One region of the Streptosporangium sp. NPDC001681 genome, then DNA from elsewhere that is predicted to be linked to it. Evidence: riboswitches for the same ligand, from Rfam matches in the RefSeq annotation. Region 1 holds a riboswitch; each other region holds the start of a gene.
The links. A riboswitch is a leader RNA that binds a small molecule or an ion and turns the genes downstream of it on or off. The one in region 1 is predicted to bind cobalamin.

Region 1 (7,848 bases):
CGGTCATCCGCCAGACGTCTTCGCCGTCCAGCCGCACCTGTCCCGACGTGGGGCGCAGTGCCCGGTAGAGGGTGCGCAACAGGGTGGACTTGCCCGCGCCGTTGGGGCCGACAAGCGCGACGACCTCACCCGGGGCGACGTCCAAGGACACCTCCCGCACCAGGACCTTGCCGCCGACGACGACGCCGACGCCCTCCAGGCGCAGAGCCGCGGGCCTGTCCGCCGGGATCACCGGGCCGCCCTCCGCCGCATGAGCCACAGGAAGAAAGGCCCTCCGGTCAGGGCGGTCAGGATGCCGACCGGAATCTCCTCCGGGGCGATCACACTGCGGGCGGCGAGGTCGGCGGCGATGAGGAAGGCCGCGCCCAGCAGGGCGACAGCCGGCAGCGCGCGCCGATGGTCGGCGCCGACCAGCAGGCGCACCACGTGCGGCAGCATCAGCCCCACGAACCCGATGGAACCGCTGACCGCGACGATCGCGCCGATCATCAGGGCGACCAGGACGAACAGTGCGCCCCGGAAGCGGTGCACGTTCAGCCCCAGGGCCGCGGCGGCCTCCTCCCCGGCCAGCAGCAGGTTGAGCGGGCGGCCAAGACTCAGCAGCACGCCGGTGCCGAGCAGCACCGCCGCCGCGGGGATCCAGACAAGGTCCCAGGTGGTGCCGGCCAGGCCGCCCAGCATCCAGCGCAGCGCCGAATCGGCCTTGTGCGGGTCGTTGGAGGTGACGATGAGGTAGCTGGCCACCGCCGAGAGGACCTCGGCCGTGGCGACCCCGGACAGCACCAGCCGCACCGTCGTCATCCGCCCTCCGGAGCGGGCCAGGAAGTAGACCAGCACCAGCGCCGCAAAGGCACCAGCGAAAGCGGCCAGCGGCAGCGAGAACGCCCCCAGCAGCGAGACGTTGAACACCATGACGACGACCGCGCCGACCGTCGCGCCCGAGGACACCCCGAGCAGCATCGGATCGGCCAGCGGATTGCGCACCAGCGCCTGCAGGGCCATCCCGCACACCGACAACCCCGCCCCCACCACGCCGCACAGCAGGATCCGGGGCAGGCGGACGTCCATCACGATCGTCTCCCTGACCGGCGCCCAGGTGGGCTCGACCAGAGGCGCATACAGCCGGTGCAGCATGATGGCCCACACCTCGCCGAACGGCAGACGCACCGAACCGACCGCGATCCCGGCCGTGGCGGCCGCCACCACGGCGACGGCGAGCACCGCCAGGACCAGCGTGTACGGCACGCGCCCGCGGCCGCCGACGACCACGGGTGCCGGCGGCCTGGACGGGGCGATCTTGGTCACGCGAAGCGGTCCGGGTGGATCTGGCGGGCCAGTGACTCCACGCCGGAGGGCATCCGCACGCCCAGCACCGTGGACGACAGCGGTAGCACCGCGAACCGCTGGTTCCTGATCGCGGGCACGTCCTTGAGTGCCGGGTTGGCGAGCAGGAACTTCTTCTTGCCCTCCACGGGCTCGTCACCGTAGTCGTAGATGACGATCACGTCGGGCGCACGCTCGGCGACCTGCTCGAAGGAGACATCTCCGAAGGACTTGGGAAGGTCGGCGAACAGGTTCGTCCCACCCGCCAGTTTGATCATCTCGTTACCGATTCCGGCGCCGCCCGCGGTGAAGGCGGTCTTGTCGCCGCTGTCGTAGACGAACACCTTGACCGGCTCGGCCCCGTCGATCCTGGCCTTGACGCCGTCCAGCACGCCGCGCATCGCGGCGACCTGCCGTTCGGCGCGGTCGGCCACCCCGAAGATCGTGCCGATCGTCCGGATCTCCTCCTCGACCTGGGTCATGGTCACCGGGCCGGTCGGGCATGCTTCGATGTTGACATGGGAGTCGATCCCGGCCTTGGCCAAGACGGCCCGGCCGCGCCCCTCCTTCTCGGCGAAGGCACTGTTGAATCCGCCGTAGACGAAGTCGGGCTCGGCCGACAGCAACGCCTCGTAGGAGGGGTACTCCTTGGCGAGCACCGTGATCCCCCGGTAGGCGCTCTCGTAGGCGGGAGAGATCTCGTCATCGAGAAAAGCGGTCCCGACCATCGACTTCTCCAGCCCGAGGGCGAGCATGATCTCGGTGACATGCTGGTTGAGTGTCACCGCCCGCTGCGGCGGCTTCTGGAAGGTGGTCGTCACACCACAGTTGGTCACGGTGAGGGGGAACCCTGCGGCGGCCGAGCTCGCCGCCGGATTCGTGGCGCCCGTGGGGCCGGCGGTCTGCTCGCCGGCTCCGCAACCGGCCACCAGGAGCGCGGAGACGAGGAGGAGCAGGAGTGGGAGTGAGCGTCGGCTCGTCATGAACGGGTCCTTGTGAAGAGGTGCAGGGTGAGGATGTCGGGAATCGGCGCGAGGCCGGGGCCTCCGGCCTGGATCCAAGCGGCGATGTCCTCGGCGACGTCGAGGTGGTTGACCAGGCCGAGCCATACCGGCCGCCCGCCTGCGGCGCGTCCGGCGGGTGAGGGCCGCACGACGATCACGTTGGCCTGCTCGCACACGTCCAGGCAGTCGCTGACGTGGACATCGGCGATCTCCGACAGGCGGCGAAGCTGCTCGTCATGGTCGAGGGCGGGGATCTTGCGGGTGCTACCGCAGCAGCAGTCCCGGCAGACGGTGAGCCTGCTCATGCGTGCTTGAATCCCTTTCCGGTGCGATCCAGCGGGTCGGGTCCGAGGCCGAGGTAGGTGGCGCGCAGTTCGTCCCAGGTGGCCAGGCGCTCATAGTCGGGCGGGTCGAGGATCTGCTGGCGGTCGGTGAGGAAGGGGTTGGGCAGCAGCACCGTCATCAGCTGGTCGCCTTGGCCGTTGAACATCCGCAGGCCCCAGGAGACGGGGCTGCCGTCGGCGCCGATGGAGCGATACAGCTCGGCGCGGGCGCAGCGGCGGATCCGCCCGAGTTCGGGACCGCTCGCGGTGTGCTCGCCGATACACCAGCGGCCGAAGTCGACGGTGACATAGCCGTCGTACAGGCTGATCCGCTCGGGTGCGTTGGGCGCGGCGACCTCCCAGGCGGCGCCTTGGACGATCACGCCGAACCAGATGTGCTCCCAGTGTTTTTCGAAGATGCCGGTGACCAGGGCCAGCAGGGTCTGCTCGTCGGTGGGCAGCGCCCACAGGTGCAGGGTGGTCCGGTGTTCCTCGACGACGGTGTGGCTCATCGCTCTCCTACGGCTTTCGTCCACTGCTCGTGGGCGCCACAGGCGGTGGCGGTGAGCAGGACAGCGAGCAGCACGCCGGTGATCGGGCGGAGGATGCCCATGGGTGGTCTCCTGGAAACTGGCCGCGGTCACCGTTCCTCGACGGCTGCCGCGACGGGCGAGAGGCCGGATCACCAGGAGAGTCCTGCACGACGGGCAGGCTGAAGGGCCCCATAGCGGGAGAACCGCATGACGGCCACCGTCCTCTCTTGGGGAGATCCGCCCCATTTCGTGAGGAGGCGACAGCGTGAGTCTCCTGGCTCTCGGGTCGATGCTCCTCCCGGCCTTCCCACCCGCACGCGGGCAGTGGCCTGTTCGGGATTCACTCGCCGATCACAGTGGCGGGACCGCACCGGATTCACACCGGTTTCCTCGTTCCGCCGTCGCCTACGCCGACCATGTTCGCACAACCACCATTAACGACAAGACCTCGACCGGCTCGTTCAATGATCGTTGCAACGGCGTCCGGGACCGCCGCGCGTACCGTGCGTGCGGTCCCGGGGCGGCACGCGATCCGGCTCCACACGCACGGCCGCCGTGGAACACGAGGCGCTCTTCGCATGACCGTCCCGCGTTTCGGGTGAACGGCGGGAGCCGTTCCCACGTATGCCCGGGTATGAGATTCACGCACCCGGCCGCGACGGCCTGAGGCGTGATCCGCTGTCCCGGTCTTCTCGGCGAGTCACCCGGCTGACAGGATGTCCTTTGTGACCCCTACGGCGTCGGCGCTGCGCGTGCCACGAGCCATCGTCTTCGCGACGATGTGCCTCGTGGTCTCCGCGGGCGGCCACGCGCTGGCCGGGGGCGGCCTGATCCCGCCGCACCTGGCCGTTCTGGGCGCACTGATCGCCTTTTGCGTGGCGTACGCGCTCAACGGGCGCGAGCGCGGTGTGGAGGTCGTGCTCGGCGCGACCACCGGCGCGCAGATCCTGCTGCATGAGCTGTTCAATCGCGCCGCGCCCGCACCGCAGGCGATGTTCTCCGCTGAGCACGGCCATTCCGGCCTGGGCATGACGGTGATCCATCTCGCAGTGGCGCTGGGCACCGGATGGTGGCTGCACCGCGGCGAGAGCGCCCTGTGGCTGATGATCCGCCTGTACGGCGGGCCGAGGCCGCTGATCCGGCTGTTGTTCGCCATCCCCGCCGAGGTGGCGCCGCCGGTGTGGCGGGCCGTTCCGGCCGCCGATGTCCGGCCGTACGGCGGCTGGGAAATCCTGCCGGTGCTGCGGCGGCGCGGCCCGCCCGTACCGCGACACGCCGGCTGAAGGACCTGAAGGAAGGGTCCGGAGGGTGGCGTGCCCCCGTGACCAGACGCCCTCCTTTTTTCACTGGAGGCGTTCCTTCCGTTTCGCCGGTCCGTGCCGAGGGCACGGCCGGAGGTTCCTCCTGGAGTCCACGATGGCGTCCCTGCCACGATCCGTCCGCACGACCGTTGTCACCGCCCTGTGTTGCGCCATATTCGTCCTGCTCGGCGCACCCGCCGCGCTCGCCCACGACCGCCTCAAGAGCAGCTCTCCCGCCAAGGATGCCAAGGTCTCCGCCGTCGAACGGATCAAGCTGGAGTTCAGCTCTCAGGTCCGCTTCCCGGCGGTCGCGCTGCGCACGGCGAGCGACACGATCATCGACATCGGCAAAGCGAAGGCCGCAGGTGACACGGTCACCTCCGATGTTCCGGCGCCCCTGGCCCCGGGTGACTATGTGATCGCCTGGCGGGTGGTCTCCTCCGACGGCCACCCGATCGAGGGGGAGACTCCCTTCACCGTGACCGCCCCGGCGACACCGCCCGCGAAGGCCGCATCGACCGTCGCGACCACACCGGTGCCGGAGCCGACGGCTTCAGCGTCCGCACCGGTGGTCGCGCAGCCCGTTTCGCCTGGCCCCGCTTCCGCCACCGGCGAGCAGGAGAACGCCGGGAGCCTGCCGGGCTGGATCTGGGTCGCACTCGCCGCGATCGTGGCCATCGGCGCGGGCATCTGGTTGCAGGCCTCTCGCCGAGGCCGTCCCGGCGGCGCGGAGTGATCCGCCGGCCATGCCCGCGCACCTGACGTTACGTCTCGCCCGCGCCGCGGCCTTCGCCGTGGTGTGCCTGGGGCTCGGCGTGCTCGCACACGTGTCCGGCGGGGGCGTCGTCTCCGCACCGGCGGCGGCGTGCGCCTTGACGCTGGCGTTCCTGGCGGCGCTGCCCGCGACCGGCGGCGAGCGCGGCCTGGGCGTGATCTGGCCGTTGCTGGCAGGAACGCAGGTGGCGCTGCACCTGCTCTTCTCCACGGTTCACCTCATCGCGCCGCTGGCCGAGGCCGGCGGGCACGCGCATTCGGGGTTGGTCCCCGGGCTGGGCATGGTGGTGACGCACGGCTGGGCGGGAGCGCTGGCCGCGCGGTGGCTGGCTCGTGGCGAGGCCGCGCTCTGGGCGGTGCTGCGCCGCCTCGCCGTCCGGCTGTGCCGGCTGCTGAGGGTCCGGTGCGGCCAGACGGCCGCACCCGCCCGTCCATGGCTCACGAGCTCCCCCGCCCCGCCGCTGCTGCGATCCGCGTTACTGCGGTACGCGCTCAGCGGGCGGGCCCCGCCACTGCCGATCCGCGGCTGAGCCGCTCCCCCTTCACGGGCTGACCCCCACAGGCGGTCCCGTCTCCTCACGATGCCCTCCCGGGCGGACCCGGTCCGCCCGGCTGCCGCCGTGCCCCTACCCCCCAACCGGAGTACGCCCATGCCCGTCCCCGTTCCCCTCTCCGATTCCCCGGCGAGCGCCGCCGGTCTACGCCTGTCCGCCGTGAGCTGCCGGCACGGCAGACTCCTCGCGGTGGACGCCGTCGACCTGGCGCTCGCCCCCGGCGAGCATCTGGCCATCATCGGCACCAACGGCTCGGGCAAGAGCACGCTGCTGCGCGCGCTGCTCGGACTGCATCGCGAGGTCTCCGGGGTGATCGAGGTCTCGGGACGGCGGGCGCGCACGCCGGCCGACTGGGCCCGCCGCCGCTCCGAGGTCGCCTGGATCCCGCAGCGCCAAGCGGCCGGACGCTTCCCGCTGCTGGTGCGCGAGCTGCTGGCCAGCGGCGGACACGCCGAGCGGGCGTTCGCCGCGGCCGAGGACCTGGGGGTGGCCGCCCTGCTGGAGCGCCCGCTCGCCACCCTGTCGGGTGGCCAGCTGCAGCGCGCCTATCTGGCGCGGGCGCTGGGACAGGTCGCGGCCGGGGCGGGACTGGTGCTGGCCGACGAGCCGACCGCGGCCCTGGACTTCGCCGGTCAGGAGCAGGTCGCCGGCGTGCTGGCCGGGCTGGCGGTGAGCGTGGTGGTGGTCACCCATGACCGGGTGGTCGCCCAGGCGTGCGGGCGGGTGGCCGAGATGGCCGCCGGGCGGCTGCGGGAGGTCCGGTGAACTCGATCTGGACGCTGCTGGAGATTCCCTCGGTCCGGCTGGCCCTGGTGGCGCTGCTGCTCGGTTCGGTGGCGCTGCCGATCGTCGGGGTGTTCATCGTGGGGCTGGACATCATGCCGGTTCGTTTCGCGATGATGCACGTCGCGCTGCTGGGCATCGCGATCGGCCTGCTGAGTGGCCTGGACCCGCTGCTGTGCGCGCTGGTGCTGTGCGGGCTGACCGGCGGCGCGCTCACGCCGCTGGCCCGCAGCAGCGCGGGGTTGCCGGGGGCGATGGGCCTGCTGATGACGCTGGCCATCGCGGCGGCGCTGCTGGTGCTGTCGATCTCCGGGGTGAACGCCAACGGGGCGTTCGAGCTGCTGTGGGGGTCGATCCTGGCGACCCGCCCCGGCGACGTGGCCGCGCTCGCCGTCCTGGCCGCGCTCGTCCCGCTGCTGTACGGGTTGCGCAGGAAGGACCTGGCCCTGCTGCTGCACGACCGTGAGCTGGCCGTCTGCTCGGGAGTGGCCGTGGAGCGGCTCACGCTCGTCCTGCTGGTGGTGATCGCGGTGGCGATCGCCTCGGCCATCCGGCTGACCGGGGCGTTGCTGGTCGACGCGCTCACCCTGCTGCCCGCCCTGGCCGCGCGCCGGGTCGGTCGGTCGTTGTCGGCCATGGTCGGCTGGTCGGTCGCCTTCGGGCTGGCTTTCAACCTGGGCGGCTTCTGCCTCGCCTTGCTCTTCGACTTCCCACCAGGCCCGGTGCTGGTGCTGGTCGGCGGGATCTGCACCGTCCTTCTCTATTCGATCCCGGAAAGGATCCTCACGAAATGATCATCTTGCGCCGATTCCGTCTCGCCACCCTGGCGGCCGTCGCCGCTCTGACCATGGCCGCCTGCGGAAACACCGAAGATGCCTCCTCGGCCGCTCCCTCCGCCTCGCCCGGCGGCTTGAAGATGGTCGCCGCCTCCACCTGGGAGGCGGGGTTCGCCAAGGCCGCGGGCGCGACCGACATCACGGTGATCGTCCCACCCGGCGTGCACCACGCCGCCGACTACGACCCCAAGTCGTCGGATTTGGCGAAAGTGGCCGAGGCCGACATGGTGCTGTACGCCGCCTTCGAGGGCTTCGCCGGCAAGCTCAAGGAGGCCGCCGGGTCCAAGGCCAAGCTGATCGAGGTCTCCCTGGACAACGCCCCCGACAAGGTCAAGGCCGAGGTGCGGCGCCTGGGCGGTGAGTTCGGCACCGCTCAGGCCGCCGAGGCGTGGACCGCGGCCTTCGACACCGAGTACA
Region 2 (7,848 bases), on a different contig from region 1:
GCCGTCGCGCAGCGCCTCGCGCGCCGCCGTGACGACTCCCGGCGACCACGCGAGGTCGTCGACGAGGTCGACCATGCCGCAGGCGTGCACCATGCGAACCGCGACCTGGGCGACGCCCGGCGGCATGCCGCCGAGGTCCGTCTCCGCGCGGATGGTGGCGAAGGAGCGGCGGTAGATCTCCGCTCCGTCCCTGATGTAGTCGATCACTTTCCCTCTCTGGTCGCCGCCACCGCGGCGCTCGTCTGCTCGGCGTCGGCGAACGTACGGCTCACGCCGTCCGCCTCGACGCGGTATCCGTCTCCGGTCGCGACCACGTCCACGACCCGGCCGCGCGGGCGTCCGCACCGCCGCTCGCAGCCCGACCAGTGCACGGGGAGCGCACGGGTGCGGCCCCGCGAGGGGTGGACGTCGTCAGGACCGTCCGCATCGAACTCGGAACCGGTGCCGTCGTTCGCCCGCGCACCCGCGTGGACGTCGGCGTGCACGTCGGCGAGGGCCTTGGCGCATCCGGGCCGGCCTGCGCAGGCGGTCAGGCCCAGCCACGGCGACGCCGGGTCGCTGACCAGGCCCGCGGCCGTGAGCGCCGCCCGCCGGCCATCGACCTCCGGCGCCGGCAGGTCGGGGACGACGATCGTCCGCCACGGCGTCACCCGGACCTCTCCCCCGCCGTGCTCGGCCGCCTGGGCGAGCGCCTCCAGCTGGGCCGCCGACAGCCGTCCGAGCGCGGCGAGAACGATGAGGGCCGACCTTCCGTCACGCTGCATGACGACCCCGGCCGCGCCGCCGTCCATCGTCCGCTCCCGCCGTACCACGGGGGCGGCCCGGCGAAGGGCCGGCTCCGCCCTGAGCACACGGGCCGAGACCCGCCCCGGACCGTCGGTCAGCTCGGCGAGCCGCCACGCGCCCGACCCCTGCTCGGCGCGCTCGGCCAGGAACGCCTCGGCGACCGCGAGCATGCCGGTGACGACGGAGGAGACGGGGGCGCGCAGCCCCAGGTCGGCACCGGCGAGCAGCAGCGCCACCTCGGAGACGTCCGCCGAGGCGTCCAGCGGATCGACCGGCAGCAGCGTGACGTCCGCGCCGAGAGCCGCCATGTCGCCCGAGCCGTCGTCGAGCGCGAAGAGGAACCGGCCGGGCAGGTCGGCGAGCGCGGGCCGGGCGCGGAGTTCCCCGTCCAGCTCGGACACGAGCGGACGGACGTCGAGCAGGCTCGCGGGTGCCCGCCCGGCCAGGGGTGAGGCCACGATGTTGCGTACCCGCTCATGCGTGGCCGACGGCAGCAGCCCGGCGGCGGCCAGCCGCACGGCGAAGTCGGATGCCGGGGAAAGCCTCCGGTCGTCGTCCGGAACGCGCGTGTCGTCGCGTGCCGGGTGCACGACGGGAAGGGACTCGCCGTCCTGCGGCGGGAGGCCGCGTACCTGGAGGTTCGCCCGGGAGGTCAGCTCGATCACGCCGGATCCGAGCTCCCGGGCGGCGGCGGCGACCACGCGGAGCTGACGCGCCGTGAGCGCCCCGCCGGGAACCCGGATCCGCGCCAGGCCGCCGTCGGCCGCGGCGTGCACCTGGAGCGCTCCGGGACACGCGTCGGCCCGGGTTCTTCCGGGAGGGTCGGTTATTGACACGCAGTGGATGGTAGCTCCCATTTCTTTACGGATGTCCGCCTGGCATAGTGTGACCTAGGCGACGGCGCAGGGAGGAAGCCGGTGTGAAACCGGCGCGGTCCCGCCACTGTAACCGGGGAGCGAACCCCACCGAAGGCCACGGTCCGGCAACGGACGGGAAGGCCGGGGTGAGCGTTGATCCGGGAGCCAGGAGACTCCTGCCGTCGCGATGACGACGACCCGGGGCGAGGACCCCGAGGGAGGACTTCTGCATGCGTTCCGTGCCGCCCACCCCGCGATCGGCCGTGCCACCCGCGCCGCCTGCCGTCCTGCTGCTGTCGACCTCCGACACCGACCTGCTCAGCGCGCGGACGAGCGGCGCGAACTACCGGCTCGGCAACCCGGCGCGGCTGTCCGCCGAGGACCTGCCCGCGCTGACCGAGGGCACGGACCTCGTGGTCGTGCGACTGCTCGGCGGACGCAGGGCATGGCAGGACGGGCTGGACGCGCTGCTCGCCGACCGGCGGCCCGTCGTGATCCTCGGTGGCGAGCAGGCCCCCGACGCCGAGCTGATGGAGCTGTCCACGGTGCCCGGCGGGGTCTGCGCCGAGGCGCACGCCTACCTCGCGCACGGCGGTCCGGCGAACCTGGCCCAGCTGCACGCCTTCCTCTCCGACACGGTGCTGCTCACCGGGTACGGCTTCGCACCGCCCGCGCCCACCCCGAGCTGGGGCCCCCTCGAACGTGTCGCGCGACGCACCGAGGGCCCCGTCATCGGCGTGCTCTACTACCGCGCGCACCACGTCGCGGGCAACACCGCCTTCGTCGAGACGCTCTGCCTGGCCATCGAGGAGGCGGGCGGCCAGGCCCTGCCCGTCTACTGCGGTTCCCTGCGCAGCGCCGAGCCCGACCTGTTCGACACGCTCCGGGCCGCGGACGCCCTGGTGGTCACCGTGCTCGCCGCCGGGGGCACCCGCCCGGCGACCGCCTCGGCGGGCGGGGACGACTCCGCGTGGGACGTCGGCGCGCTCGCCGAGCTGGACGTGCCGATCCTGCAGGGCCTCTGCCTGACCACGGGAAGGGACGCCTGGCGGGAGAACGACGACGGCCTGTCCCCGCTCGACGCGGCCTCCCAGGTGGCGATCCCCGAGTTCGACGGGCGGATCATCACTGTGCCGTTCTCCTTCAAGGAGGTCGACGACGAGGGCCTGACCGTGTACGTGGCCGATCCCGAGCGGGCCTCGCGGGTGGCCGGCATCGCGGTACGGCACGGCCTGCTCCGGCACGTCCGGGCACCGGAACGGCGGATCGCGGTGATGCTGTCGGCGTACCCGACCAAGCACTCCAGGATCGGCAACGCGGTCGGCCTGGACACCCCCGCCAGCGTGGTCAGGCTGCTCACGGCCATGACGGAGGCCGGGTACGACCTCGGAGACGGTTTCCCCGGCGTGGCGGAGCGGGACGGCGACGCGCTGATCCACGCGCTGATCGCGGCGGGCGGCCAGGACCGGAACTGGCTCACCGAGGAGCAACTGGCCGCGAACCCGGTGCGGATCCCGGCCGCGCGCTACCGGGCGTGGTTCGAGACGCTGCCCGAGGACCTGCGGCACGGCATCGAGGCGCACTGGGGGCCGCCGCCGGGCGAGTTGTTCGTCGACCGGAGCCGCGATCCCGACGGCGAGATCGTGCTGGCCGCGCTGCGCGCGGGCAACCTCGTGGTGATGGTCCAGCCGCCGCGCGGCTTCGGGGATAACCCGGTCGCCATCTACCACGACCCCGACCTGCCGCCGAGCCACCACTATCTGGCCGCCTACCGGTGGCTGGCCGACGACTTCGGCGCGCACGCGATCGTGCACGTCGGCAAGCACGGCAACCTGGAGTGGCTGCCCGGCAAGTCGGCGGGGATGTCGGCCTCCTGCGGCCCCGACGCGGCGCTCGGCGACCTGCCGCTGGTCTACCCGTTCCTGGTGAACGACCCCGGTGAGGGCACGCAGGCCAAGCGGCGGGCGCACGCCGTACTGGTCGATCATCTGGTGCCGCCGATGGCCCGCGCGGAGACCTACGGCGACATCGCCCGGCTGGAGCAGCTGCTGGACGAGCACGCCTCGATCGCGGCCATGGACCCGGCCAAGCTGCCCGCCATCCGGGCGCAGATCTGGACGCTGATCCAGGCCGCCAGGCTCGACCACGACCTGGGCGTCGACGACCGGCCGCAGGACAGCGGGTTCGACGACTTCCTGCTGCACGTCGACGGATGGCTCTGCGAGGTCAAGGACGTCCAGATCCGCGACGGCCTGCACGTGCTCGGCAGCGCCCCCGAGGGGAAGGCCCGCGTCGACCTCGTGCTGGCCATGCTCCGCGCCCGCCAGATCTGGGCGGGCCAGGAGGCACTCCCCGGCCTGCGTGAGGCCCTCGGCCTGGCCGAGGACGGCGGCGCCGCGAGGGTGAGCGTGGACGAGGCCGAGTCGACGGCCCGCGCCCTCGTCGAGGGCATGGAGGAGCACGGCTGGGACCCGTTCGCCGTCTCCCCCGTCACCGCGTCCGTCCTCGTCGGCGGAAGTGACCGCGACTCCGGAGTCCTGGCCGCCGTAGAGAAGGTGCTCGGGTTCGCGGCCGGGGAGATCGTGCCCCGGCTCGCCAGGACCACGGACGAGATCGGCGCGGTGCTGCACGCGCTCGACGGCGGTTACGTCCCCGCCGGGCCGAGCGGGTCGCCGCTGCGCGGGCTGATCAACGTGCTGCCGACCGGGCGGAACTTCTACTCCGTCGATCCCCGGGCGGTGCCCAGCAGGCTGGCGTGGGAGACCGGGCAGGCCATGGCCGACTCCCTGCTGGAGCGGTACCGCTCCGACACCGGTGAGTGGCCGCGCTCCGTCGGGCTGTCGGTCTGGGGCACCAGTGCCATGCGCACGGCGGGCGACGACGTGGCGGAGGTGCTCGCGCTGCTCGGCGTGCGGCCGCTCTGGGACGAGGCGTCCCGGCGGGTCAGCGGCCTCGAACCGATCCCGCTCGCCGAACTCGGCCGGCCCAGAATCGACGTGACCGTCCGGATCAGCGGGTTCTTCAGGGACGCCTTCCCGCACGTCGTCACCATGCTGGACGACGCCGTACGGCTGGTGGCGGGCCTCGCGGAGGCCGCCGGGGAGAACTACGTGCGGGCGCACGCCGACGCCGACCTGGCCGCGCACGGCGACGAGCGGCGGGCCACCCTGCGGATCTTCGGCTCCCGTCCGGGTGCCTACGGCGCGGGCCTGCTGCCGCTGATGGAGAGCGGGAACTGGCGCGACGACGCCGACCTGGCCGAGGTGTACGCGGTCTGGGGCGGTTTCGCCTACGGTCGCGACCTCGACGGAACACCGGCGCGGCAGGACATGGAGAGCGCCTACCGGCGGATCGCGGTGGCCGCGAAGAACGTCGACACCCGCGAGCACGACATCGCCGACTCCGACGACTACTTCCAGTACCACGGCGGGATGATCGCCACCGTGCGGGCGCTCACCGGCCGGGCGCCCGCCGCGTACGTGGGCGACAGCACCCGTCCGGACGCGGTGCGGACCAGGACCCTGCACGAGGAGACCGCGCGGATCTTCCGCGCCCGGGTGGTCAACCCCAACTGGCTGGCGGCGATGCGCAGGCACGGGTACAAGGGCGCGTTCGAGCTGGCCGCCACCGTGGACTACCTGTTCGGCTACGACGCCACGACGGGTGTGATGGCCGACTGGATGTACGACAGGCTGGCCGCCACCTACGTCCTGGACCCGGAGAACCGGGCGTTCATGGCCGCGTCGAACCCATGGGCGCTGCACGGCATCGCCGAACGGCTCCTTGAGGCGGCCGACCGGAAGATGTGGGAGCACCCCGACCCCGAGATCATGACGGCCCTGCGGGAGGCGTACCTCACCATCGAGGGCGACCTGGAGGATCGCTGACCCGCCCCCCGGGGTGAGTGTGGTTCAACCGATGCCGCCGGAGTCGAAGTCATCGGACCGGTGCGGGCGGAGATGTACGCGCGTGATGTAACCACCTCTGTGCAGGATGCCGCCGGGCTCGGAGTCATCGGACCGGTGCGGTGCCCTGTGAGGGCGGTTCAGCCGATGGCCGCGACCAGGCGTTCGGCCAGCTCGGGGCTGCCTGCCCAGTGCAGGTGCAGGTAGGAGGCGGCCAGCAGGGGCTCGGCGAAGCCGTCGGCCGCGCCCCTCCAGCGGAACAGCGGCGGCGTCGCGTGCCCGGGATCGGTGGCCGTGCGGTGGAACTCGTGGCCCCGGTAGCGCTCGCCCTCGCGGGTGAGCACGGACTTGGCGGTCGCCACGGCGTCACGGTAGCCCAGCGTGAGCCTGCCGGTCATCGTCGCGGTGATGTCGAGCCTTCCGCACATGGGATGGCCGTCCAGCTCGCGCGCCAGGTAGAGCAGCCCGGCGCACTCGGCGACGATCGGGCCGTCGAAGGCGGCCACCCGGCGGCGGAGCGGCTCGTTGGCGGACAGCTCCGCCGCGTACATCTCGGGGAAGCCGCCGCCGATGACGACCGCCCCGGCGTTCTCGGGGAGGCACTCGTCCCTGAGCGGGTCGAAGTTCGCCACCTCGGCCCCCGTCGCCGCGAGCAGCTCGACCTGCTCGGCGTACCCGAAGGTGAACGCCGCCCCGCCCGCCACGGCCACGACCGGCCGTCCACCGGACGCGGACGCGGTCACAGACGGGGACGGGGGCAGGGCCGGAGTCCAGGGATGTGCGGGCAGCGGCGGCGCCGAGCGCGCCAGGGCCACCAGTCCTTCGAGGTCGCAGGAGTCGGCGACCAGGGCGCCCATCCGCTCCACCGCCGCCACCGCGTCCCCGCTGCGCTCGGCCGCCGGGATCAGCCCGAGATGGCGGGAAGGGGTCGCCACCCCGTCCACCCGCGGGATCACGCCCAGTACGGAGATGCCGCTCTCGTCCAGCGCGGCGCGGCAGATCTCCTCGTGCCGCGGCGAGCCGACCCGGTTGAGGATCACCCCGGCCAGCCGTACCCGGGTGTCGAAGGAGGCGAAGCCCTGCACGAGCGCGGCCACGGACCTGCCCTGCCGCGCGGCGTCCACCACGAGCACCACCGGCGCGCCGATCAGCCGGGCGACGTGCGCGGTGGAGGCGAAGTCCCCGCTCCCGGCACCGTCGTACAGGCCCATGACCCCCTCGACCACGGCGATGTCCGCGTCCCGCGCACCGTGCAGGAAGAGCGGCGCGACCCGGTCCTCACCGGTCAGCCAGGGGTCGAGGTTGCGGCCGGGGCGCCCGGTGGCGAGCGCGTGGTAGCCGGGGTCGATGTAGTCGGGTCCCACCTTGTGCGGGGAGACCCGCAGGCCCCGCGCGCGCAGCGCCGCCATCAGGCCGGTCGCGACGGTGGTCTTCCCGCTGCCCGAGGACGGCGCGGCGATCACCAGTCGCGGCACTACCATTCGATGCCCCTCTGGCCCTTCTGCCCGGCGTCCATCGGGTGCCTGACCTTCCCCATCTCGGTCACCAGGTCGGCGACCTCGACCAGCCTCGGGTCGGCATCCCTGCCGGTGATCACGACATGCTGGTTGCCCGGCCGCGCGACCAGGGTGGCGACCACGTCGTCCACGTCCAGCCAGCCCCATTTCAGGGGGTAGGTGAACTCGTCGAGGACGTAGAAGCGGTAGGTCTCCGCGGCCAGGTCACGCCTGATCTGCTCCCAGCCCTCGCGGGCGTCGGCGGCGTGGTCCTCCTCGCTGCCCGGCCGCTGGATCCACGACCAGCCCTCGCCCATCTTGTGCCAGGTCACGCTGCCGCCCTCGGCGGACTCGCCGAGCACCACGAGCGCCCGTTCCTCGCCGATGCGCCACTTGGCCGACTTGACGAACTGGAACACCCCGACCGGCCAGCCCTGGTTCCACGCGCGCAGCGCCATCCCGAAGGCGGCGGTGGACTTCCCCTTGCCCGGCCCGGTGTGCACGATCAGCAGCGGCCGGTTGCGGCGCTGGCGCGTGGTGAGCCCGTCCTCGGGCACCGTGTCCGGCTTGCCCTGCGGCATCTCAGACCGCCTTCCGATAGTCGGTACGGTAGTCACGGACAAGCCCGCCGAGCCCGCCGCCCGCCGCGAGCGCGTCGAGCCGTACCGCGGGCGCGCCCAGCCTGGCCGCGAGGTCGAGGGCCAGGGCGAGCCGCACCGGACCGCTCTCGCAGTCGACCACGACCCCCGCCGTACCGGCGAGCAGCGCGGCGGGGGCCGCCACGTCGGACCCCGAGGTGGCCCG
Region 3 (7,848 bases), on a different contig from region 1:
GTGCCGTACCGGACGGGCATCTGGAGCCTGACCAGCCGCTGGTCGGCCACGTACTCAAGGTAGCGCCGCATCTGCTCCACCCCCATTCCCGGCAGACCGTCGCCGCACAGGTCGGCCGCGAAGGCCAGTTCGGCCGCCACCGCCTCCTCGATCATCTGGGTGACCTGCTCGGTGAGCTTGTCGTCGAACAGGCCGGGCTCCTCGGCCCGCACGGTCTCCACGACGCCGAAGGCGAACTCCATGTGCATGGACTCATCACGGAAGACCCAGTTCGTCCCGGTGGCCAGGCCGCTGAGCAGCCCTCTGGCGCGGAACCAGTAGACGTAGGCGAAGGCCCCGTAGAAGAACAGACCCTCGATGCACGCCGCGAAGCAGATCAGGTTGAGCAGGAACGTCCGCCGGTCCTCCCTGGTCTCCAGCCGGGTCAGCCCGCCGAGCGAGTCGATCCAGCGGAAGCAGAACTCCGCCTTGTCGCGGATCGAGGGGATGTGCTCGACTGCGGCGAACGCCTTGACCCGCTCGTCGTGGTCGGGCAGGTAGGTGTCCAGCAGGGTCAGGTAGAACTGGACGTGCACCGCCTCCTCGAACAGCTGCCTGCTGAGATAGAGACGCGCCTCGGGGGCGTTGAGGTGCTGGTAGAGGTTGAGGACGAGGTTGTTGGCCACGATCGAGTCGCCGGTGGCGAAGAACGCCACGAGGCGGTTGATCAGGTGACGCTCCTCGGGCGTCATCCTCGCCAGGTCCGCCAGGTCGGAGGCGAGATCCACCTCCTCGACGGTCCAGGTGTTGCGGATCGCGGCCCGGTAGCGCTCGTAGAACTCGGGGTAGCGCATCGGCCGCAGGGTGAGATCCATGCCGGGGTCGAGCAACATCGGGAAAATGCCTTTCGGAGTGGCTGAGGGGTGACGGGGTGCCCTCGGGACGGGCCGCCGGCAGGCCTACTGGCAGGCGTCGCAGTACTCGGGGTTCTCCAGGGAGCAGGCGACGGCCTGGGGGTCGAGGACGGGGACGGGGACCTCCCCGGCCACCGGTGCCGCCACGGTGGCCTGCGCGATCCGGGTGGCCGGGCGCGAGCGCAGGTAGTAGGTGGTCTTCAGGCCCGACTTCCAGGCGTAGGCGTACATCGAGGAGAGCTTGCCGATGGTCGGCGTGGCCATGAACAGGTTCAGCGACTGCGACTGGTCGATGTACGGGGTGCGTGCGGCGGCCAGGTCGATCAGCGCCTTCTGCGGCAGCTCCCAGGCGGTCCGGTAGAGCAGCTTCAGGTCGGCGGGGATCTCGGGAATGTCCTGGACGGAGCCGTCGGCGCGCTTGATCGCGTCACGGATCCGCGAGGTCCACAGCCCCCGGGCCCGTAGGTCGGCGACGAGATAGCGGTTGACCTGGAGGAACTCACCCGAGAGGGTCTCGCGCTTGAAGATGTTGGAGACCTGCGGCTCGATGCACTCGTAGCAACCGGCGATGGAGGCGATCGTGGCCGTGGGCGCGATCGCGATCATCAGCGAGTTACGCAGCCCCGTTCCGGCGATCCGCTCCCTGAGCTCCGTCCACGCGGCCGACGTCGCGGCCCCGTAGTGGTCGGGGTGGAGCACCCCGGCGGCGGCCCTGGTCTCCCGGTACGAGGGGTGGCGGCCCCGCTCCACGGCCAGGTCCGAGGAGGTCCGGTAGGCGGCCAGCGCGATCTCCTCGGAGATCCGGGTGGACAGCTTCAGCGCCCGCGGCGAGTCGAACGGCAGCCGCAGCGTGAACAGCACGTCGGCCAGGCCCATCACGCCGAGCCCGATCGGGCGCCACCTCTGGTTGGCGGCCCGGGCCTCGGGGGTCGGGTAGAAGCCCAGGTCGATGGTGCGGTCGAGGAACCGCACGGCGGTGCGGACCGTCGCGCGCAGCCGCGCCCAGTCGATGCCCTCTCCGGAGTCCCCGGACAGGTGGGCGGCCAGGTTGATCGAGCCGAGGTTGCAGACCGCGGTCTCGGCGTCGCTGGTGACCTCGAGGATCTCGGTGCAGAGGTTCGACAGATGGATGACGTTTTCCGGCCTGGCCGTCTGGTTGGAGGTCCGGTTGGCCGCGTCCTTGAAGGTCATCCAGCCGTTGCCGGTCTGGGCGAGCGTGCGCATCATCCGGCCGTACAGGGTGCGGGCGGGGAGCTGCGCGGTGAACCGGCCCTCGGCCTCGGCGGCCCGGTAGGCGTCGTCGAACGCGGCGCCGTACAGGTCGGTGAGGTGCGGGACCTCCTTGGGGTCGAACAGTGACCACACGCCGTCGGCCTCGACCCGGCGCATGAACTCGTCGGGGATCCAGTTGGCCAGGTTCAGGTTGTGCGTGCGGCGGGCCTCCTCGCCGGTGTTGTCGCGCAGTTCGAGGAACTCCTCGATGTCGGCGTGCCAGGGCTCCAGGTAGACGCAGGCCGCGCCCTTGCGGCGGCCGCCCTGGTTGACCGCGGCGACGCTTGCGTCCAGGGTGCGCAGCCAGGGCACGATGCCGTTGGAATGGCCGTTGGTACCGCGGATCAGCGAGCCCCGCGAGCGGATCCGGCTCCAGGCGATCCCGATGCCCCCGGCGTACTTCGACAGCCGCGCGACCTGCCCGTAGCGCTCGTAGATGGCCTCCAGCTCGTCGCGGGGCGAGTCGAGCAGGAAGCACGAGGAGAGCTGGGGCCTGCGCGAGCCGGAGTTGAACAGCGTGGGCGAACTGGGCAGGTAGGACAGGGTGGCCATGAGCGCGTACAACTCGGCGGCCTCCTCGACGGTCTCGGACAGGCCGCAGGCCACCCGGAGGAAGAAGTGCTGCGGGCGCTCCAGCACCTTGCGGGTGCGCGGGTGACGCAGCAGGTAGCGGTCGTAGACGGTACGCAGCCCGAAGTACTCGAATCTGGCGTCGGCGTCCGGCTCGATGAGCGCGTCCAGGACCCCGGCGTGGGCGGCCACGAACTCCGCGAGCCCGTCGGCGATCAGCCCCGCCTCGTGCGTCGCGGCGACCGACTCGGAGAAGTCGCGGACGCCGTGCTCGGCGGCCTCGTCGGCGATCAGCTCGGCCAGCAGCGCGGCGGCGACCCTGGAGTTCTCGGGGTCGGTGATCACCCGGGCCGCCGCCTCGTCGATGGCCAGCCTGCGATCGACCGGCGCGTTCCCGGCGTTCTCCGCCGCGGTTCCCGCCGCGATCCCTGCTGCGGTCTCTGCCAAGGCCTGTGTCACGTGGTGTTCCTCGCTCGCTCTGACTTCCCCGTACGGCTCCGCCGGAGGGGCACGCGTCCGCGAGCGATCCCGGGCACGCCGGACCGCCTCGTTCCGCGGGCCCTCCCACGAGGCCCTGGACAATCACGTCACCGGCAGGTCTTCGGACTCACGGGCGCCCTGCGCATGCCTACCGGCCGTCGCTTCCCGGGCATGGTTCACCCAGTGCTCACATGACGGCTTTCGTTCCCGTTCACCGCTGCGGGGCAGTCCCGGAATCTCACCGGGTTCCCTCTTGCCTCGCCCCTCCCGGGGCGAACCAGCAACGAGCAGGATCCTACATCTAGGGGCGTCTGACGCAACTACCCCAACAAGTTGTGTCGGAGGACTTCAGTAGCCCGAGCTCGTGAAGCACCCCGCGGGTGCGGGCCGTCTCGGTGAAGAGCCACTGGCGGAAGTCGTCGCCGCTGAGGTAGACCCGGCTCCATCCATTGGCCGCGCACAGGGCGCGCCAGCGCGGCGCGGCGTCGATCCTGTCACACAGGGCGATCGCGGCGTCCCGATCCGTCTGGCTCATGCCCTTGGGTCCCAGCAGGCCGCACCAGTCGCTGTACTCCAGCCGGACCTCGACCTCCAGGAGCGTCGGCGCGTCGATCCCGTCGAGCCGACTGCCCGAGGAGACCACCAGGGGACGCAGGCGGCCCGCGGTGATCTCGGGCCGCAGGGCGCGGGCCGACCCCAGCAGGGCCGCCACCCGTCCGACCTGGAGCGCCTCGGCGGCATCCTCGGCGCCGAGGAACCCCGCGTACTCCAGCAACCGGGCGTCCACCCCGAGGCACTTGCCGATCATGCCGTAGAGCACGTGGTCGGAACCGCCCTCCGGCCGGCCGCCGACCGTCAGCACCGCCGGGTTGCGGCGCAGCTCCGCGGCGAAGTCCTCGAAGGTGCGCAGGCGGGAGTCCGAGGGGACGACCAGGACCGTCCAGTCGCCGACCAGGCGGGCGAGAGGGGTGGCGGCGTCCACCACCGCGGCGGTGTTGGCGATCTCCGCGGCCGTCACCATCGGCATCGCGGTGACGAGCAGCGTGCCCTCGTGCGTGAACGAGCCGCGTACGGCGCCGAACGCGTCACGCGGGATGGAACCCAGGGCTCCCGGCCGCTCGACGGCCATGGCGGAGCGCGCCAGTCCCGACAGGACCAGGACGGAGGCGAGCCTGCCCGCGATGCCGTCCCAGCCGTGGCCGTCGGCGGTGGGTTCGAGGATGCTCAGGCGGCCCACGGCCGAGTCGGCGGAGTCACCGTTCAGGTCGCAGCCCGCGACGACCATGGCACCCGCCACCAGCGCGAAAAACCTCCTACGGCGCATAAGCGCCCCTTCCCCCAAGAACCCCCTATACCATAGGTTACCCTCTTATCACTATCTGTTACAGGCCGGGGACGGCCACCACCGGCGGCCGCCCCGGGAGCCGTCTCACTCCACCGTGACGCTCTTGGCCAGGTTGCGGGGCTTGTCGACGTCCCGCCCCAGTGCCACGGCGGCATGGTAGGCGAAGAGCTGAAGCGGGATCGACAGCAGGATCGGGTCCAGCTCGGTCTCGTTCCTGGGCACCACGACGCAGTCGTCGGCCAGCTTGGGGTCGGCCGTGCGGTGACCGACCATGAGCACCCGGCCGCCCCGGGCGCGGATCTCACCCAGCGTGGTGAGGTTCTTGTCCAGCAGCTCGTCGTCGGGGACGATCGCCACGGTCGGCATGTCCGGGCCGATCAGCGCCAGCGGCCCGTGCTTGAGCTCGCTGGCCGGGTACGCCTCGGCGTGCACGTAGGAGATCTCCTTGAGCTTCTGCGCGCCCTCGCGGGCCACCGGATATCCCCGGACCCGGCCCACGAACATCATGCTCGGCGCCTCGGCGTACTTCTGCGCCAGCTCCTTGAGCCGCGGCTCCAGCGTCAGGATCTCCTTGATCTGGTCCGGCAGCCTCCGCAGGCCCTCGCAGATCCGGCGGCCGTCGGCGGGGGACAGGTCACGCACCCGGCCGAGGTGCAGCGCGAGCAGCGCGAAGGCCACGGCGGTCGAGGTGAACGCCTTCGTGCTCGCCACCGAGACCTCGGGACCCGCGTGCAGGTAGACGCCGCCGTCGCACTCACGGGCGATCGCGCTGCCCACGGTGTTGACGATGCCGAGCACCCGGCCACCCTTGCGCTTGAGCTCCTGGACGGCGGCGAGGGTGTCGTAGGTCTCCCCCGACTGGCTGATCGCCACATACAGGGTGTCCGCCTCCACCACCGGGCTGCGGTAACGGAACTCGCTGGCCGGCTCCGCGTCGGCCGGGATGCGCGCCAGCTCCTCGATGAGCTGCGCGCCGATCTGGCCCGAGTAGTACGCGGAACCACAGCCGATGATCTTCACCCGGCGGAACGAACGGGTCTCCCGCGCGTCCATGTTGAGGCCGCCCAGGTGGGCGATGTGGAAGCGGTCGTCCAGACGCCCGCGAAGCGTCCTGGCCACGGTGTCGGGCTGCTCGGAGATCTCCTTGAGCAGGTAGTGCTCGTAACCGCCCGTGTCGTAGTGCCCCGCCTCCCAGTCGACGGTCAGCGTCTCCTTGGCCGTCTCCCGCGCGTCGCTGGCGAAGGTGTTGAACCCGTCCGCCTTGAGCACGGCGATCTCGCCGTCCTCCAGGTGGACCACCTGGCGGGTGTAGCGGACCAGCGCGGCGACGTCCGACGCGGCGAACATCTCCTTCTCACCGATGCCCAGCACGATGGGGCTTCCGTTGCGGGCCACCACCACCTCGCCGGGGCGCTCGGAGTCGATCACCGCGATGCCGTACGTGCCGACGACCCGCTTGAGGGCGGTCCTGACGGCCTCCTCCAGGGAGTCGGCCTCCTTGACCGTACGGGCGATCAGGTGCGAGAGCACCTCGGTGTCGGTCTCCGACAGGAAGATCGCGCCGTCGGCCTCCAGCTTGGCGCGCAGCTCGTCGGCGTTCTCGATGATGCCGTTGTGCACGACGGCGATGCGCTCGTCGGTGGACAGATGAGGGTGGGCGTTGACGTCACTGGGCGCGCCGTGGGTGGCCCAGCGGGTATGGCCGATGCCCAGTCCGCCCTTGAACCGCGCGGGCACGACCGCCGCCAGGTCGGCCACCCGGCCCTTGACCTTGCGCATCTTCAGACCCTTGTTGGAGACCACCACCCCGGCCGAGTCGTAGCCCCGGTACTCAAGACGCTGCAGACCCTCCAGCAGGATGGGGGCCGCGTCCTTGGGCCCTACATAGGCCACGATTCCACACATGTAACCGTTCCTTATCCATAGACGATCCGGCGCAGCTGGCGCAGGGAGAGTTCGGGTGCCGCGACACGGCGTACCGCCAGCTCGGCGGCCAGCCTGGGGAAGATCTCGTCATTGACCAGCCCTCTCCCCTTGAGCTCCCCGTGACGCCGCCTGACGAACTCCTCAAGGGGTTCGGAGAAGTAGGCCAGCACGTCGGCGACGACTCGCGCCGCTTCGCCCGGGCCGAGGGCGCTCGTCCGGGTCAGGTGGGTGATCAGATCCTCATACGGATGCCGTGTCGTGGGCACAGAGCAGGACCATACGCATCCGGGAGAGAGCACACCAAGTTTCCTGCCCGATTTCGGGCAAAGAATCTCCACAATGCCGCAACCCCGCCACAACGCGCGACAATCGGCAATCTCTGATAACTCTAAGTAGCCATCAGAGGGGGAGGAACCATCATGCGCCGCCTACCGGGGATCACCGTCGTCGCCGCTCTCGCCGTACTGGTCTCGGCCGTCCCAGCACAGGCGGCACACCCGGGGGATCAGGTGACACGGCCTCGGAAGCGCCCGGCATCCACCACGACCGAGACCTCCCCCGGCGCTGTCGCCGGCACGCCGCCATCGGCGGGAACGGGTGCGCGGTCCGGCAGGCAGGCCGCCTTCGCGAAGGCGGCGCGGACGTACGGGGTGCCGGAGAGCGTACTGCTCGCGGTCTCCTACCTGGAGTCCCGCTGGGAGGGCCACCGCGGCCTGCCCAGCGTCTCCGCCGGCTACGGCCCGATGCATCTGGTCGACGGCCGGGCCAGGCCGGGCCGGCCGCACGGCGTCGGCGAGGACCCGCGCGGCGACGAGACCCGGCCGCGCGTGATCGCTCTTCCGCCCGTCGCGCCGGCCCCGCCCCAGGACACCCTGCGACGGGCCTCGGAACTGACCGGCCTGCCCCTCCGCCGGCTGCGCGAGGACCCCTCCGCCAACATCATGGGCGGTGCCGCGCTGCTCGCCGACTACCGGCGCCGCACCGGCGGGAGCCCCGGCACCGGCCCGGCGGGCTGGTACGACGCGGTGGCCCGCTATCCCGGCGTACCGGAAGAGGGCACCGTGGGAACGGAGGCGGCACGGTCCTTCGCCGACGAGGTCTACGCGACGATCCAGGCCGGTGCCGCGCGGGTGACCGACGACGGCGAACGGGTGGTGCTGCCCGCGACGCCGGGACTTTCCGCACCGCGGGCGCCACTCCCCGAACCGCCCGCTCCGATGGCACAGCGCCGCGCGCACGGCCCCACCCCCACCCCCGCACCCGTCACGGACATCGTCGTGAAACCCGCGACGGAGCCTGCCACGAAGATCGCCGCCGTGCTCGCCGCAGCCCCCTCCCCCCTGCCCACGGCGAGACCCGCGG
Region 4 (7,848 bases), on a different contig from region 1:
GAACGACCGCCAGCGCCCGGTCGTGCCGGTTCGCCGTCGCCTCGTCGATCATTTCCCGATATCCAGCCCGTACCGCACGCCGTGTCACCCGTCCTCCAAGGTCGGAATCATCGGATTCGGATGGCGAGAAGCGCGATGCTCACCATCATCGCGACCTTACGGAACATGACCACCGGCAGTGTTCACAGTTTCCCGTGAACAATTCTCCCTGGTAAATCTAGAAGGCCATTCGACTTTCCAGGCCGCGTAACCGCTCGGGGACGGTGCGGTAATAGGTGCCGAGCTGCCTGACGGTCTCTCTCGCCGTAGGGTGGAATCGTGTCATCTGGGGGGCGATTCGCTCGGCGTTGAGAACTCGGCTGAGTGCTCTGTCGTGATCCCTGAGCCACAGATGTGCCCTGGACATGTCTATCTCGTGATGTGCCCTACGTTCGGCGTACAGCCTGGCAGGCGGGATGAAACCCGAGTCCAGGCGAATCGCCCTGTCGTAGTCACCGAGTTCCGTCGCCACCACACATCCGTGAATCACCGCGTTGACGGGATTCACCTGCAGCCCGTACGGGTCTGACCGGGTTCGCGAGTCGATGCGGGCGGCTGTTTCCGCCGCGAGGCCGTGGTGCTCCCAGGCGTCCGACTCATGCCCCAGCCGGGCGGCGGAGACGGCCGCGCGAAACTGGAGGGAGCCGTAAACCTGCAGGCCTGCCGGATCTGACCGGTCCACCTCGCTCGCCGCCCGCCTCACCATGGTCAGCGCGATGTCACCGGACCCCAGGGTGAGCAGCAGCAGCGCCCGCGACAGCGAGACCAGGTGCCGCAGGTGCGGGTCGTCGGCGCGCAGCGCGGCGGTCGCGGCCCGCTCGACGGCGACCTGCGCCAGGTCGTTGTAGCCCAGGCGGCGGGTCAGGGACACCGCTATGGCGTACGCGTGGTTCAGCAGGCGCCACGCCCTCGGAGCGTCCGACTCGACCGCGTGGACCGTCAGCTCCTCGATGGCCGGCGGCAGGCGCCCACCGAGCCTGACATGGGCGGCGGCCCCCTGCAGCTTCTGGAGTTTGACCAGTTCCTTGGCGAGCTCATCAAGTGACCGGGGAGGGACCTCCAGCTCCGGGGAGACGTCGGCGTAGGTGACAGCGCGCCTGATGGCGGGCATCGCCGCGTGCACCGCGTCGGTGCGTCTGTCGGACCCTCGGTAGGGCTGACCGTTGATCTCGGCGGCATCGACCCCGCAGGCCCTTGCCACAGCCGCCACAAGCGAGGGAGTGGCCGGTTTATGACCCGCCTCGACCTGTGCGATCAGGCTGCGGGAAACATTGGCCCTGGCCGCCAGGCCGGTTTGGGTGAGCCCTCTGCGTTTACGCGCCCTGGCAATTCGACGCCCAGTGCTTTCATTCTGACCGCCGCCCAGATCGGGATCCCATTCATGCCTGGCCATCTCACCACCTTCTCTCGCTCACGCGATGTCTTCACGATAGCGGCCTGAGCATTTCACCGAGATGAACATTCCCAACGACCGGTTCTCTTTCCAAGAGGTCCATGCCGGTTCTGCGGTGAATCATAAGAGCCGGATCGGGGCGGTGATGAACAGGGTCTGCGCACGGTGGACGGCGGCGCGTTCGGCATGGCGAGAAGCCGGTACGCCTGGCGATATCGCGAGCATCGACTCCACGACCGGCGTACCGCGAGCGAGGCCGGGCGGCGCCCCGCCGGCCCTGACTTTCGGCAGGTCGCCGGGGAAGAACGCGTTTCCGAGCCCACCGCGAAGTACGATCGATCAATGACCGAAATGACCGAAACCACGCCCGGCTGGCTCTCTCCCGAAGAGCTGGAGTCGACCCGCGCACGAATGCCGATCCTCTACGTCGACGCCGTGCCGGTGCGAGTCGACGAGGCCGGAGTGGTCACGCATGTCGGCCTGCTGCTGCGCATCGGAGCGGACGGGACGGTCAGCCGCGCCCTCGTCTCCGGCCGGGTGCTGCACCACGAGCGGGTCCGCGACGCGCTCATCCGCCATCTGGAGAAGGACCTCGGCCCGACGGCACTGCCCAACATCCCCGCCTCTCCGCAGCCGTTCACCATCGCCGAGTACTTCCCGACGCAGGGCGTCACGCCCTACCACGACCCCCGGCAGCACGCGGTCTCCCTCGCCTACGTCGTCCCGGTCGTGGGTGACTGCCGCCCCCGGCAGGACGCCCTCGACCTTGTCTGGTTCACTCCCGAGGAGGCCTCGTCACCGCTGGTGCAACAGGAGATGCTCGGCGGTCAGGGCACCCTGCTGAAGCAGGCCCTCGCCTACGTCGGCCGCCTCTCCTGACCTTCCGACGGCGGAAATCCCCGTCAGCGCGAGGAGAGCGGGCTGCTGTGCCCCCTCTCTGTGCCAGGCTCAGGCAGCGGCCTCAACGCGCTGTCCCTGCCACTGCCACCGCACCTGATTCGGAGAGGCTCAGCGGGTGCGGCTGGCCAGGAAGCGGCGCCATTCCGGACGGGTTCGCGCGAGTGCTCGCAGCGAGGCCGGAACCTGGGGCCTGGGGTCGTTGCGGTCCAGGCGCAGGTCGGTGAGCGCGGTCAGCTCACCCAGCCACTCCGGCAGCTCGGCCAGCCGGTTTCTCCGCAGATCGAGCTCGGTCAGGGAGGTGAGGGTCCGCATCGACTCGGGAAGGGCGGTCAGCTTGTTCAGGCCCAGGCTGAGGGACCTGAGGGCGGTGAGTTTGCCGATCGACTCCGGCAGCTCGGTCAGCCCGGTGTTCCACAGGCCGAGAGAGGTGAGGGCGGTGAGGTTCCCGATCGACTCCGGCAGGCCGGTCAGTGGGACGCATCCCATATCGAGATGCTCCAGAGCGGTCAGCTCGCCCAGCCACGGAGAGAGGTCGGCGGGCCGGCTGTATGTCAGGTCCAACCAGGTGAGGGCGGTGAGACGGGCCATCGACGCCGGGAAACAGGCCGGCCCGGCGTACCACATGCGGAGCCTGGCGAGCCGGGTGAAGTCGCCGATCCACTCGGGCACCTCCTCCAGGTCATAGAGGTTGCTCAGGTCGAGTTCCGTGAGACCGGTGAGCTCGCGCATCGAGTCGGGGAGGCGGCGCAGTCCGGTCACCGAGACATTGAGGTAGATCAGTCCGGTCAGCTCGCCGATCCATTCGGGCAGGGCGGTCAGCTCACGGTTGCCCCCGAGGTCGAGCTCGGTCAGCGCGGGCAGGTCGGTCAGGAACCGGGGAAGCTCGGTCAACCAGTTGGATCTCAAGTGCAGCACCCGCAGACCGGGAAGCTCGGCCACCTCCTCGGGCACCTGGGCCAGCCCGAGACCCGACAGGTTCAACGTGTCAGATCCCTCGCGCAGGTACGTGTTCATCCGCCGCCGAGCGGTCCGAAGCACGGAATCCACTGCTGCCACCCTGTTTTTCTCCTTGCCGTCAACAAGATGTGATCGGCGATCACGGTAGCGATGAGGACTTGCGACCCGGTTGTGGGTCATTGAACTTGTTTCGCCCTCGGGGTGCGGGACCGCTGGTCACAGCATGATCGCGAGTTCGGCAAGGTATCGCCGGTACGCGGTGAAAAGCGCGTCGCCGGAAGCGGTGGCCTCCTTGGGCAGGCCCTCCCACCGCGAATCATGCGGGCCGTGCGACCATGACAGCGAAGGTGACGGCGGAACGAGGAAGCCGGTGTGAACCCGGCGCGGTCCCGCCACTGTGATCGGCGAGCGGACCCCGACATCGCCACTGCCCGGGTACGGGTGGGAAGGCCGGGCGAGCTTGGACCCGAGAGCCAGGAGACTCACGCCGTCGCCTCCTCAGCGAAATTGGGGCGGAACTCCCCAAGAGAGGAAGGCGGTTGCCATGCCGTGCGACTCACCCGCCGGTGCTCCGCCCGGACTGCTGCCCGCCGCCCCGGCCGTGGTCGCCGGCGCGGTCGCCGACGTCCGCTCCATCGGCGGCTACTTCGGGATCGAGACAGGCGAGGCCGAGACCGGATGGCGACCGTTCACCGATCTGTGGACGGCTCCGGGCGTCCTGGAGGCGAGAATCCACGACATGGCCGGACGTCTGGGCACCACCGAGCATCGGGTGGCCGCCTCGATCCTGTTCCAGGGCCTGGCCGCCCGCCTGTGGTCACCGTCCATCGGCGCCGTGGTCGCGCACGACCTGCTCATCGACCTGGCCCCCGAGCACCTGTACTGGCGGCCGGCCCCCGACCCGCTGCCGCTGCGAGCCACCCGGCTGTCCGGCTGGGGCGTCCGCGACCCCGCGCGGATCGCCGAACCGGTCTACCGCGGCATCATGGCCGAGATGCTGGAACCGCTCGCGGAGGCGGTCCGGCGGATCGTGAAGATCGCGCCGGGGCTGTTGTGGGGCAATGCGGCCTCCGCACTGGCCGGAACCATCGGCGCCTTCACCCACCGACGGCCCGACCTCACCGCGAAGGCCATGAGGCTGGGCCGCGAACTACTGGACCGGGATCTCCTGCGCGGCACCGGCGAACTGACCGAGCCCGTACCCGGCCGTCCCTTCTTCGTCCGTCGCAGCTGCTGCCTGTACTACCGCCTGCCCGGCGGCGGCATGTGCGGTGACTGCGTCCTGTTGCCGACCCGCCGGCCACCAACCCACCGCCCTGGCTGACGCTTTTCGTTTCGCGCCTTCCCAGTCCAGTTCGCCTGGAGGCGGTCAGCTACGTCCGACGACGCCGAGGATGCCCGGCTTGGTGAAGTCGACGGTGATCTTCTCTCCGTACTCGTTGTACTCGGAGCGCCACGCCTCGACCGGGACGATCCCCGGCTCCAGCAGCTCCATTCCACTCAGCAACTCGGCCAGCTGTTCCGGGCCGCGCGAGGTGAGCGCCCCCGCGCTGGTCGAGCGGTAGACCTGCTGCCCGGCCTCGTGCACCTCGGCGCTGACGTTGGCCTCGAAGGCGTGCGTGACGATCAGATGGCTACCCGGGGCCAGCCGTTCGCGGATCGTGGTGATGATGTGGGCGACCAGGGCGTCGTCGGGAATGAAGTGCAGCATCGAGATCAGCAGCACCGCGACAGGCTGGGTGAAATCGACGGCGCTCTCGATCTGCGGGTCCGTCAGGAGCTTCTCGGGTTCCCGCATGTCGCCCTGGACGACAGAGGTGAGGTGGTTGTCCTCCAGGAGCGCACGGCCGTGCACCAGGACGATGGGGTCGTTGTCGACATAGACCACCCGGGTGTCGGGCGCGATGCGATGGGCGACCTGGTGCACGTTGTCCTGCGTCGGCAGTCCCGACCCGATGTCGAGGAACTGCCGCACGCCCTGGCGCACGAGCAGATCGACGACTCGCGAGAGGAACGCCCGGTTCGCCCGGGTCATCTCGCGGATACCGGGCACCACCCGCATGAACTGTTCCGCGGCCGCCCGGTCGGAGGCGAAGTTGTCCTTGCCTCCGAGGTAGTAGTCGTACATTCGAGCGACACTTGGGGTGTTCGGGTCGATACCCGCTGGAACATCTTCTTGCTCGCCCATACCCTCGCCCTTCATCGCCTTCGGGAAGGATATGGGAATTCCATAAAACTGTTGATCTTTACTGACAAACCATATACGACCGAATTCCCAGGGTGATCGCGGCACCGGCGAGCGACACCCGCGCGGACCGGCGGACGGCCACCGTGTGATCGGAAGTCGTACGCGGCCCACGCGCGCTTTCCGGATTCGGCGGGCCTGCCGGCGGCTACCCGTCCCGCTCGATCGACCCGGAGTTGCTCTCGGTGCTCCGGTAGCTCTGGTGGCCGGGCTCCCAGGTCCAGGTCTCCGTGCGGCCACCGTTCGTGATGGTCAGCGTACCGGCGGGATCATAGTACGGCGACTCGGGGGACCAGGGTGGAACGGGGTCGGCGTACGCGACCGGCGTGGCGAACGCTACCGCCGAAGCGGCGAGAGCGGTGGTGACGAGATAGCGGGAAATGGACATTTGCTCCCCCAAAAGACATAAACGGTACAGCGGGGATATTGCCTGATATAAGGCAAAGAGAACCACGCCGATGATCAAGACTCTGGCCGATTCGCATTCGGCACGGCCGCCCGCTCCGGGACCGCTCATCCCGGCGAGAACCGGCGGGTCTCCGCCGAGAGCCTGATCGTCGACGGCGGGCATCCGGTCATCCGGGTATCCCACCGGATTCCACTCGGGCCCGGCCGCACTGGACCGATCCCACTTGGTGGGAGCTTGGCGCCCGGCATGAGCGAGCGAGGCCTCGGCCGCTCGGTCGCCCTCGGAAGCTGTGAGCCAAGACGACGGCGCGAAGGACACCAAGTCTCCACCAAGGAGCGTCGGCCAGCCTGACGGTGTCCAACCATCTGGCCCTGCACACCAGGTCGGGGCCCTTCTCCCAGGAGAATCTCAATGGCGCGCGGTCTGTCCACCAACCACAACGAAACCGTCCTCGAAGGCGGCCTGTCCACCAACCACAACGAGACCCTCGTCCCCGCAGACGGCCTGTCCACCAACCACAACGAGACCCTCCTCGAAGGCGGCCTGTCCACCAACCACAACGAGACCCTCGTCCCCGCAGACGGCCTGTCCACCAACCACAACGAGACCCTCCTCTAGACAGCCGATCATCGACCGCCGTTCCTCGCCGGAAACGCTCCGGCGAGGAACGGCGGGTTCAAGGACGTCATCTACGACGTTGAACGGTCCTGCTGAATCCATGGACCACCACAGACGACAAGCAAGATAGGTGAAACGGATGCCGGTGCGCGGATTGCTGCCGCGTCTTCCACGACGGACCTGGCTCATTCTCAGCGGCGATGCCGTGTCCGCGCTCGGCACGGGGATGACACTGCCCTTCTTCCTCATCTACCTGCACCGCATGCGGGATATCGACCTTGCCCTGGCAGGGCCGATCTTCTCGATGATCGCGGCCGCGGGACTCATCGGAAACCCTCTCGGCGGTCTGCTCTCGGATCGCTTCGGCGCGCGGCAGACCAGCGTGGCGGGCCTTGTCATCGTCGCCGCAGGAACCACGGGTCTGGCGGTCATCCAGTCGGCCTTGCAGGGATTTCTCGCGGCCGGGGTGTACGGGCTCGGCATCGCGATCACGGCACCGGCCTTCCAGTCACTTCTCGGCGGCTCGGTGCCCGCGGAACTGCGGGCGCAGGCCTTCGCGGTCCGGCAGGCCGCCGTCAACGCCGGTGCCAGCGCCGGAGGGCTGGTGGCAGCGTTCGTGGTGAGCTTCTCGTCGTTGTGGAGCTTCGTGATCCTCTACCTGTTGGACGCGGCGACGTTCCTGATCTTCGCCATACTGATCGCCCGGTTCACACATAATCCTCCGCAGATCCAGAAAACGCCGATCACCGCCGTCGCGGGCGGGTATCGCGAGGTGGTTTCGAACCGGATGCTGCGAAGGATCTGGGTTCTGGTGGTGGCCGTGGTCGTGTGCGGGTTCGTGGCCTACTACACCGCCTATCCGATCTACGCCACCGAGGTCGGCGGGCTCGACGCCGGAGGCCTGCGCTTCACCTTCATCGTGCAGACCTGCATGGTCGTGGTCGCCCAGCTCTTCGTGCTCCGTCTCATGACCGGCCGGCGCCGAACTCGCGGGTTCGCGCTCTGCGCCGTGCTGATGGCCGCGGCGTGGGCGACGGTACTGGTCACCCCGCTACTGGGAGGCGGCGGGATCGCCCTGACCGGATTCACGATCGCACTGACGCTGTTCGCCATCGGGGAGGCATTCCTCGCCCCGACCATCCCGCCGATCATCAACGATCTCGCCGACGACTCGAACAGGGGACGGTACAACGGGGCGTACACCCTCGCATGGACCAGTGGTTACGTCATCGGCCCCGGATTGGCAGGTATGGCGCTCGGCGCCGGCTACGGTTCGGTGCTCTTCAT

Region 2: another riboswitch for cobalamin. It lies ahead of cobN (cobaltochelatase subunit CobN); the one in region 1 lies ahead of ABT130_RS30785 (DUF7676 family protein).
Region 3: another riboswitch for cobalamin. It lies ahead of ABT130_RS16380 (ribonucleoside-diphosphate reductase subunit alpha); the one in region 1 lies ahead of ABT130_RS30785 (DUF7676 family protein).
Region 4: another riboswitch for cobalamin. It lies ahead of ABT130_RS17480 ((2Fe-2S)-binding protein); the one in region 1 lies ahead of ABT130_RS30785 (DUF7676 family protein).

The regions. Positions count from the first base shown of each region.
Region 1 covers NZ_JBEOZN010000082.1:1,229-9,076, forward strand. Annotated here, with positions in the region: gene ABT130_RS30765 (ABC transporter ATP-binding protein) at 1-232, opposite strand, end outside; gene ABT130_RS30770 (FecCD family ABC transporter permease) at 229-1,305, opposite strand; gene ABT130_RS30775 (ABC transporter substrate-binding protein) at 1,302-2,306, opposite strand; gene ABT130_RS30780 ((2Fe-2S) ferredoxin domain-containing protein) at 2,303-2,632, opposite strand; gene ABT130_RS30785 (DUF7676 family protein) at 2,629-3,162, opposite strand; cobalamin riboswitch at 3,431-3,617, opposite strand; gene ABT130_RS30790 (hypothetical protein) at 3,909-4,466, shown strand; gene ABT130_RS30795 (copper resistance CopC family protein) at 4,600-5,220, shown strand; gene ABT130_RS30800 (MFS transporter) at 5,231-5,788, shown strand; gene ABT130_RS30805 (metal ABC transporter ATP-binding protein) at 5,909-6,577, shown strand; gene ABT130_RS30810 (metal ABC transporter permease) at 6,574-7,389, shown strand; gene ABT130_RS30815 (metal ABC transporter solute-binding protein, Zn/Mn family) at 7,386-7,848, shown strand, end outside.
Region 2 covers NZ_JBEOZN010000205.1:3,271-11,118, reverse strand. Annotated here, with positions in the region: gene ABT130_RS45190 (precorrin-8X methylmutase) at 1-207, opposite strand, end outside; gene ABT130_RS45185 (ferredoxin-like domain-containing protein) at 204-1,622, opposite strand; cobalamin riboswitch at 1,637-1,838, shown strand; gene cobN (cobaltochelatase subunit CobN) at 1,874-5,530, shown strand; gene ABT130_RS45175 (cobyrinic acid a,c-diamide synthase CobB) at 5,689-7,029, opposite strand; gene cobO (cob(I)yrinic acid a,c-diamide adenosyltransferase) at 7,023-7,625, opposite strand; gene ABT130_RS45165 (VWA domain-containing protein) at 7,627-7,848, opposite strand, start outside.
Region 3 covers NZ_JBEOZN010000030.1:49,361-57,208, forward strand. Annotated here, with positions in the region: gene ABT130_RS16375 (ribonucleotide-diphosphate reductase subunit beta) at 1-872, opposite strand, end outside; gene ABT130_RS16380 (ribonucleoside-diphosphate reductase subunit alpha) at 939-3,194, opposite strand; cobalamin riboswitch at 3,311-3,512, opposite strand; gene ABT130_RS16385 (Bug family tripartite tricarboxylate transporter substrate binding protein) at 3,517-4,539, opposite strand; gene glmS (glutamine--fructose-6-phosphate transaminase (isomerizing)) at 4,645-6,465, opposite strand; gene ABT130_RS16395 (hypothetical protein) at 6,477-6,752, opposite strand; gene ABT130_RS16400 (N-acetylmuramoyl-L-alanine amidase) at 6,906-7,848, shown strand, end outside.
Region 4 covers NZ_JBEOZN010000033.1:40,472-48,319, forward strand. Annotated here, with positions in the region: gene ABT130_RS17460 (hypothetical protein) at 1-88, opposite strand, end outside; gene ABT130_RS17465 (helix-turn-helix domain-containing protein) at 218-1,432, opposite strand; gene ABT130_RS17470 (NUDIX hydrolase family protein) at 1,775-2,311, shown strand; gene ABT130_RS17475 (leucine-rich repeat domain-containing protein) at 2,441-3,379, opposite strand; cobalamin riboswitch at 3,618-3,795, shown strand; gene ABT130_RS17480 ((2Fe-2S)-binding protein) at 3,834-4,613, shown strand; gene ABT130_RS17485 (SAM-dependent methyltransferase) at 4,659-5,492, opposite strand; gene ABT130_RS17490 (hypothetical protein) at 5,683-5,922, opposite strand; gene ABT130_RS17495 (hypothetical protein) at 6,355-6,561, shown strand; gene ABT130_RS17500 (MFS transporter) at 6,701-7,848, shown strand, end outside.